2 linked regions of the Longimicrobium sp. genome follow. The protein of the gene in region 2 binds, or shares a complex with, the protein of the main gene of each other region. Links are inferred from orthologs where the notes say so. Each region holds a gene or a part of one and is shown on either strand. Other genes may lie near its edges.

Region 1 (4,566 bases), on a different replicon or contig from region 2:
CGGCTTGAACGCGCCGCCGCGAAGGATGGTGGCGCCGTGGTCGCGAAGCCGGTGCGCGATGCCGATGATCTGCGCCTCGCCCTCCACCGAGCAGGGCCCCGCCATCACCGACACCTCGCCCGCGCCAATCTGCGTGCCGTTGTCGAGCGTGACCACGGTGGCCTCGTCCCTCCACTCGCGCGACACCTGCTTGTACGGCTGCGAGACGTGGATGATCTCCAGCACGCCGCTCTGCGCCTCGATGCGGTCGGCGTTCACCTTGCCGTCGTTGCCCACCAGGCCAATGGCGGTGCGCTGCTTTCCGGGCATGGGCCGGGCCTCGTAGCCCATCTCGCGTATCGTGGCGACGACGGATTCGATGTCCTGCTCCGTCGCGTCGTGCCTCATGACGACCAGCATGGGTCCAGATCCAGGAGGGGGAAAGAATTTTGGATGCTCGAATCTAACCGAGCCACCGGTCCCGCGTCCATGGATCAGGGGTGCTTCGGGCTAAACTCGCCAGTAAAGGTGTCGGGAAAGAGATGTGCGTGCGACTCGTGGGGCGGCGGTGGCCGCGAGAGGTGGAGCGTGTGTGGAGATGAGGTCGGTCTGTTCAGTGGCGCGTAAGGTGGGGGTCAGGCCACTCGCTCGCCGTACGGCCAGGCGCCTTCCAACTCCACGCCCACCACGGTGGAGACGCCGGGCTCTTCCATCGTCACGCCGTAGATCCAGTCCGCGGCTTCCATGGTACGCGGGTTGTGGGTGATGACGATGAACTGCGTCTGCTCCTTGAAGTCGTTGAGCAGCTGGATGAAGCGGCCCACGTTGCTCTCGTCCAGCGGCGCGTCGACTTCGTCGAAGAGGCAGAAGGGCGAGGGCTTCACCAGGTAGATGGCGAAGAGCAGCGACAGCGCCGTCAGCGTGCGCTCGCCGCCGGAGAGCAGGTGGATTCGCTGCGTCTTCTTGCCCCGGGGGGAGGCGTGGATCTCGATGGGCGACTCCAGCGGGTCGTCGGGGTCCGCCAGCCACACGTCGCACTCGCCGCCCTGGAACAGCGACTGGAAGGTGCGGTGGAAGTTCTGGCGCACGGTGTCGAAGGTGGCCATGAAGACCTCCTTCGCCGTTTTGTTGATCTGGCGGATGGCGGACGAAAGGTCGTCGCGCGCCTTGGCCAGGTCGGCCTGCTGCTCCAGCAGGAACTTCAGGCGGCGGTCCTCTTCCTCGTGCTCCTGCACCGCCAGCATGTTGATGGGCCCCAGCGCGTCCACCGCCTGCGCCACCTCGCGCACCTCGGCACGCCACGCGTCCGGCTCTCCGTCCTCCACCGGGCCGGCCTGCGTGACCAGCGTGTCCCACGGGCGGCCCCACTCCACCTCCACGCGCTCGCGCGCCCGCACCAGTCGGCTCTCCTGGTCTGCGCGCTCCAGTTCCAGCCGGTGCCGCTCCTCGCCGGATTTGGTTTCGCGCCGCCGGGCCGCGCGCGCCCGCTCGTCCGCGCCGGCGATCTCCGCCTCCAGCTCGCTCAAGCGCGTGTCGAGGCCGGCCAGGAGGGAGGCCTCGCGATCGCGGTCGCGGAAGAGGCCTTCCACCTCGCCGCCCGCGCGGTCCCGGATGCCGGAGAGCCCTTCCAGCGACCGACGCAGCTCCGTCGCCTCCGCCTCCAGCGTTCGCCCGCGCCCCCGTGCGCCCTCCGCTCCGCGCACGGCGTCCGCGAGGGCGCGGTCCAGCTCCCGCAGCTCCCCCTCCGCCCGCGCGACGGCGACACGGAGTTCGGCTTCCTCGTCCCGCGCGGCTTCCCAGGTGGAGTCCAGCTCGGAAAGGGCGGCGGTGGCGCGATGGGTCTCGCCAGCGGCCTCGTTGGCCTGACGCTGCAATTCCGCGAGCCGCGTGTCGAGCGCGGCGATGCGCTCGGCCGCCTCTGTGGACTGGCGGCGCGCGTTCGACATCGACACGCCCACCTCTTCGCGCTCCCGCCGCAACCGGGTCTGGCGGTGTCCGTGCGCGGCGGCCTCCGCATCCAGCTGCCGCAGCTCGCTTTCCGTGCGCCGGACGAACTCCTCGGCCTCGCGGGCGTGCTCCTCGGCGATGGCGGCCTGTTCGGCGACCGCGGCGCGGTCGGCGGCGAGCCGATCGTGGCCGACGCGCGCGTCCTCCACCTCGTTGCGCAGCCGCGCCAGTGCCTCGCGCCGCGCCAGGATCCCCTCGCCGGAGACCGGCTGGCCCAGGCGGATGACCCCGCGTGCATCCACCGTATCGCCCAGCGCATCCACCCGCGCGCCAGCGCCGTAGGAGTCCAGCGGGTCTTCGCCGGGGACGACGACCAGGCCCTGGAGAAAGGTGTCGGCCCAGGCCGCGGCGGCGCCGTGGCCGGACACACCCAGCCCCACCGCGGCCCTCGCCTCGCGCACCGCCTCGCCGACTCCCGGCGCGTCCAGGGGAAGGACGATGAGCGTGCCCCCGCCGTCCCACTCGTCGCGGAACCAGCGGCGCACCCGGCGGGCGGCGGGCAGGTCGGCGACGACCAGCGCCTGGAGCAGCGTGCCCAGGAAAGACTCCACCGCGGTGGCCGTCGCCGCGTCGGCGGTGGTGGCCCGGACGAAGTCGGCGAGCGGGGCAAGGACGCCGGGAAAGCGGTCGCGCTGCCCCATGATCGCCGACACCGCGGGGGAAAAGCCCTCGTAGCTGCGTTCCAGCGCCTCGCGCGCGGCCACTTGGGCGCTCAGCCGAGACAGCCGGTCGTCCGCCGCGCGAAGCTGGTCGCGAACGGCGCCCTCGCGGCCGCGGAGCACCCGGATTTCCTCCCGCGCCCGCTCGGCGGCGTCGATGGCCGCATTCAGCCGGTCGCGGAGCGCGTCGCCCTGGCCGGACCACAGCTCCGTCTGCTCATCGAGCGCCGAAAGCTCCACCCCCAGCTGCGCCTCCTGCCCGGCGAGCCGGGTGAGGAGCTCGGCCGACTCGTGCTGCCGACGCTCGGCCGCCGCACGTTCGCCCTCGGCCGCGGCGATCTCACGCGCCAGGTCCCGCGCACGCGCCGCGGCGGCATCGCTGGCGCGCCGGTGCGAGGCCAGCGTGGCACGCAGGGCCTCGTTCTCTTCCAGCCGCGCCTCCAGCCGCTCGCGCAGCCCCTCCAGCCGGGTGGAAGCCACGCCGCGGTCGCCCTCCAGCCTCGCCGCGTCCGCCGCCCCTCGCTCCGCCCGTTCGGCCAGCTCACCCCGCTCGCGCACCAGCTGGGCGATGCGCATCTCCGCGTGCGACCGCCGCTCGTCCGCCAGCAGGATCTCGCGCTCGCGCGTGTCCAGGCGCTTGCGGACGTCTTCCAGCCGCGCGGCGACCTCGGTCCGCTGGCGCGAAACCGCCGCCGCCTCAAGCCTGCGCTCGCCGACGATAGCCTCGGCCGTCACCCGCTCCGTTTCCGCCTCCCTCGCCACCTGCTCCAGCGCCGCCCGCCGCCGCTCGCCCTCCGCAAGGGCCGCGGCGAGCGCGCTGGTCTCCGCCTGCGCGAGCGCCATCTCCAGGTCCAGCCGGCGGGCCAGCAGCTCGGCGTGGCGCTGGGCCTTGCGGCGCTGCCGGGCCAGCGCGCGCACCTTGGACTCCACCTCAACCACGAGGTCGTTCAGGCGCGCGAGGTCTACCTCCGCCGCCTCGAGCCGGCGCTGCGCGGCCTTGCGGCGGTCCTTGTACTTGCCGATCCCCGCAGCCTCCTCGAAGAGCGCGCGCCGCTCGTCGGGGCGCTCGCTGAGGATGGCGTCGATCATCCCGCCCTCGATGATCGAATAGGCGTTGGCGCCCAGCCCGGTGTCGCGCAGCAGGTCGTGGATGTCGCGCAGGCGGCAGCCCTGGCGGTTCAGCGAGTACTCGCTCCCCCCCTCGCGAAACACCTTGCGGGCGATCTCGATCTCGCTGCGGGGAACGGGGACGCTGCCGTCCTCATTGCTGAAGACGAGCGATACCTCGGCGTAGTTCAGGGGACGGCGTCGGGTGCTGCCCTGGAAGATCACCTCTTCCATCTTGGCGGAGCGCAGGGCGCCCGCGCGGGTTTCGCCCAGCACCCAGCGCACGGCATCGGCCGTGTTGGACTTGCCGCAGCCGTTGGAGCCCACGATGGCGGTCACGCCGTCGCGAAGCTCGATGGTGGTCTTGTCGGGGAAGGACTTGAAGCCGTGGAGACGGAGGGAGCGAAGCTTCATTTCGGGGAGGCGGGGGGGCGGCCCGTGCGTTCCACCATCCTGGCGGGGATCCGGGCGCTTTCCAGCTTGGATTTCATCGGTGCCGCGCTGGCACTGTCGCGGTAGGCACCGGCGTACACCTTCCACCGCTCCGTGCCGTCGGAGTAGGGAACCGGTGTCACGTAGACGGGAATCTCGCGGTTGGCCAGCTCCTCGGCACGCGCGGTGGCGTCCTGGGTCGTGGCGAACTCGCCCACCTCGTACGCCAGCGGGCGAGACTGGATCAGGTCGTACCGGCCGCCGACCTCGTCCTCGTCCACCAGCCCCGCGGCCAGCAGGCGGTCGCGAAGCGCCAGGACGGCCGTGGTGTCGGCGGCCATTCCCGCCATCACCCGCCACCAGACCACGCCGTCCTTGGGCT
Region 2 (3,776 bases):
GCTCCGGCTTTCCGCGCGCGGTCCGCGGCGCGTCCTTGCGCCCCGGGCGTTCGGCCTTGCCGCGAGCGGGGCGATCCTCGGCCTCAGCGCGGACGCGCTTGGCCTTGGGCGCCTCCGCCTCTGCCGCCGGGGTGCGCTTGGCGCCCTTTGGGCTGGCCTGGGCGTCGCGCACCTGCACCAGCTCTTCCGGCTGGACGATGCGCCACTTGCCCTCGGGGAGCTCGCCCAGGTCGATGGGCCCGAAGCGGCGGCGCACCAGGCGCAGCACGGGGTGGCCCACCGCCTCCAGCATCCGCCGCACCTCGCGCTTCTTGCCCTCGCGCAGCACCAGCTTCAGCCGCGACTGCCCGTTCCCCGCCGGCCCGATCAGCCGGGCGGACTCGGCCTGGGCCACGCCGTCCTCCAGCTCCACGCCTTCCACCAGCTGGCGCAGCGCCGCGTCGCTCGGCTTGCCGCTGGCGATGACGTCGTACTCCTTGGTGATGCCGAAGCTGGGGTGCAGAAAGCGGTTGGCCAGGTCGCCGTCGTTGGTCAGCAGCAGCAGCCCTTCGCTGTCGCGGTCCAGCCGGCCCACGTGGAACAGGCCGTGGAACTTGTCCGGGATCAGCTCGTAGACGGTCCGGCGCCCGAACGGGTCCTGGCGGGTGGTGACGTAGCCCGTTGGCTTGTGCAGCGCCAGCCAGGTGGTGGGCGCCACCTTCACCTCCACCCCGTCCAGCTCCACGCGGTCCACCCCCGCCACTACGCGCGTGCCCTGCGCGGTGACCTCGGCGCCGTTCACCTTTACGCGGCCGTGCTCGATCATCTCCTCGGCGGCGCGGCGCGAGGCCAGGCCGGAGCGGGAGAGAAATGCCTGCAGGCGCAGCGACTCGCCGCGCTTAAGAAATCCCGGCTGCTTCGCCATTCGTGTCCCTCGGTTCGTCCCGCCGCGCCAGCACGACGGGAAGCTCCTCGGAGCGAGGCAGGTCTGCCAGGCTCCGGAAGCCGAAATGCTGCAAGAAGAAGGGCGTGGTGCCGTACAGCAGCGGGCGGCCCAGCCCCTCGCCGCGGCCCACCACCTCGATCAACCCCCGCTCCTGCAGGGTCTTCAGAACGCCGCCCGCCCCCACGCCGCGGATTTCCTCGACCTCGGCGCGCCCCACGGGCTGGCGGTAGGAGATGATGGCCAGCGTTTCCAGCGCCGGCCCCGACAGCCGCTGCGCGCCGGGAACGGAGTCGAAGCGCTCCAGCACCGGCGCAAACTCCGGCCGCGTGAGCAGCTGGTAGCCGCCGCCCACCTCGAAGACGGTGAACGCGCGCCCCTCGCGGTCGTACTCGGCCCGCAGCTCGGCGATGGCGGCTTCCACCCGTTCCTCGTCCAGCGCCTCGTCGGCGCGGGCCAGGTCCGCGGGCGAAAGCGGCGACTCGCTGGCGAACAGCAGCGCCTCGATCACGCGGCTGGGGCGGATCACGCCGCCTCGTCCCTGGCGTGAAAGATCCAGAGCGGGGTGAAGGGGCTGGCCTGCCGCACGCGCACCACGCTGCGCTTGGCCAGCTCCAGGCAGGCCAGCAGCGAGGCCACGGCGTGAATGCGCGTGCCCCACGGCTCCACGATGCGCGCGAACTCCACGCGCCGCATCTGCTCCAGGAGCGCCATGATCTCCTGGATCTTGTCTTCCATCTTCACCTCGCGCCCGCGCACGTGGTGCACGATCTCCGGCGCGTTCAGCCGCTCACCCAGGCGAACGAGCGCGTCCCACACCTCGTCCCACTGCGTTTCCAGCGGCAGGTCGGCCAGGCGCGGCGCAGGGCGCGCCTCCACGAAGCCGCGGGCGAACAGGCGCGCGCGCTCGCGCTCGGAGCGCTCCATCAGCTGCGCGGCCTCGCGAAAGTGCTCGAACTCCAGCAGGCGGCGCACCAGGTCGGCGCGGGGGTCCTCGGTTTCCTCGTCGTCCACGCGGCGGGGAAAGAGCATCTGGGCCTTGATGCGCACCAGCGTGGCCGCCATCTCCAGGAATTCCCCCGCCCGTTCCAGCTCCAGGTGCTCCACGGCGCGGATGGCCGCCAGGAACTGCTCGGTGATCTTCGCGATGGGGATGTCGAAGATGTCGATGTCCTGGTTGCGGATCAGGTGCAGCAGCAGGTCCAGCGGCCCATGGAACCGCTCCACGTCGATGTCGAACGGGTCCTGCGCCGCGACCGCTTCCATCAGAGCAGCGGAACGCCGATGGGCGCCAGCAGCACCCGTGAGATCCCGCGGATCACGGGCCACAGGATGTCGAGGGCATTCGTGAGCACCAGCGCCCACAGGATGATGAACCCGTACGGGTAGATCTGGCGGTACGAGGCGGCGGCGCTGGGCGGAAGCATGTGATACATCACGTGCGACCCGTCCAGCGGCGGGATGGGCAGGAGGTTGAAGACGATCAGCCCCACGTTGCCGATGACCCCGTACAGCGCCATCTGGAAGGCGATCCCCAGCGTCTCGCTCGCGGCTCCCGATGCCGCGGTGAGGGCCTGGAACAGAAGGAACGCCACGAGGGCGAAGAAGACCGCCAGGATGGCGTTGGCGCACACGCCGGCGATGGACACCAGGATGTCGCCGCGCCTGTAGTTGCGATAGTTCGCCGGATTGGTCGGCACCGGCTTGGCCCACCCCAGCAGCGGCATTCCGCTGGCGATGGCCAGCGCGGGAAAGACGAGCGTGCCGATGATGTCGACGTGCGCGGCGGGGTTCATGGTCACCCGGCCCTGGCGGTACGCGGTATCGTCGCCCTGCCGCAGCGCCACCCAGGCGTGGGCGAACTCGTGCGCGGTCAGCGACAGCAGCAGGATGGGAAGAGCAAGAAGAACGCGCTCGAGGTTGAATTCCATGCGCGCAAGCTACGCGTGGCCTGAGAAGTTGTCAAAACGGCGCAGCTGCGGGGTTGACAGATGGGGCTCGCGGGCATAATGTTGGGGCTTCCTGTTTTCTGGACAGCTACGAAACCTTTCGGTCGCCGGGCGGCGCCGATTCCGTTGGAGGAGAGCCTTGCCGAACGTCAAGTCCGCCGAGAAGCGGATGCGGACCAACGAGGTCCGCGCCGAGCGCAACCGTCAGTTCCGTTCGCGTCTGCGCACCGCGCTGAAGAAGGTGCGTTCCGCGACGAGCGCCGATGACGCGACTCCCGCGTTCCGCGAGGCCGCTTCGCTGCTGGACCGCGCTGCCCGCAAGCGCATCATCCATCCGAACAAGGCCGCGCGCGCCAAGAGCCGCCTGAGCGCCCGGATCGCCGCCATCGCGGCCTGATCCACGCACTTTCGGAGCACCGATACCCCGCCGACCCACAGGTCGGCGGGGTTTTCGCGTCTCCGTGGACCCGCCCTCGCCCGCAGACCGACAGCCTGCCATCCAGACGGCCAATCGCATCACAACAACCGTCGCACCGGCAATCTTTCATCCAGAGGCCCAGGCGCGCCGCACTCGCCCGCACACCGGCAGCCTGTCATCCACACGTCCAGCCGCACCGCACTCGCCCGCACACCGACAGCCTGTCGTCGAGGGGCGGAAGCGCACCAAACCAGCCCGCACACCAGCAGCCTGTCATCCAGAGGCCCAAGCGCACCGCACTCGCCCGCACACGATCCTTTGCGGGCCGAAGGATCTAGCCTGAGCCGCCACTGAACCTGGGCGCGGCAGCGGCACGGAAGCCCGGTGCTCGGATTCCACTGTAGGTGCGCGCCCGAGCCTGCACGGGCGAATGAATTCGCGGCAACAACCACACGATGTCCACCTTCGTGGACTGGCTTGCTATCGT

The links. Proteins that work in one complex are often made in the same cells at the same time.
Region 1: the proteins of VIB55_RS15810 (region 2) and smc are in contact, whole or in part, in a crystal structure (PDB 3ZGX), measured with the Bacillus subtilis proteins. The link is inferred for Longimicrobium sp. from one-to-one orthologs.

The regions. Positions count from the first base shown.
Region 1 is NZ_DATBNB010000644.1:2,570-7,135, forward strand. The notes cover bases 415-4,566. They hold smc (chromosome segregation protein SMC), read right to left. Parts: upstream 4,167-4,566; coding sequence 615-4,166; downstream 415-614. Also shown: aroF (3-deoxy-7-phosphoheptulonate synthase), read right to left, coding at 1-399. UniProt on the Bacillus subtilis protein: Required for chromosome condensation and partitioning.
Region 2 is NZ_DATBNB010000575.1:5,991-9,766, forward strand. The notes cover bases 319-3,266. They hold VIB55_RS15810 (segregation and condensation protein A), read right to left. Parts: upstream 2,189-3,266; coding sequence 1,448-2,188; downstream 319-1,447. Other genes in these bases: VIB55_RS15800 (pseudouridine synthase), read right to left, coding at 319-904; scpB (SMC-Scp complex subunit ScpB), read right to left, coding at 879-1,451; VIB55_RS15815 (site-2 protease family protein), read right to left, coding at 2,188-2,853; rpsT (30S ribosomal protein S20), read left to right, coding at 3,011-3,266. Outside these bases: more of VIB55_RS15800, read right to left, coding at 1-318; more of rpsT, read left to right, coding at 3,267-3,268. UniProt on the Bacillus subtilis protein: Participates in chromosomal partition during cell division. May act via the formation of a condensin-like complex containing Smc and ScpB that pull DNA away from mid-cell into both cell halves.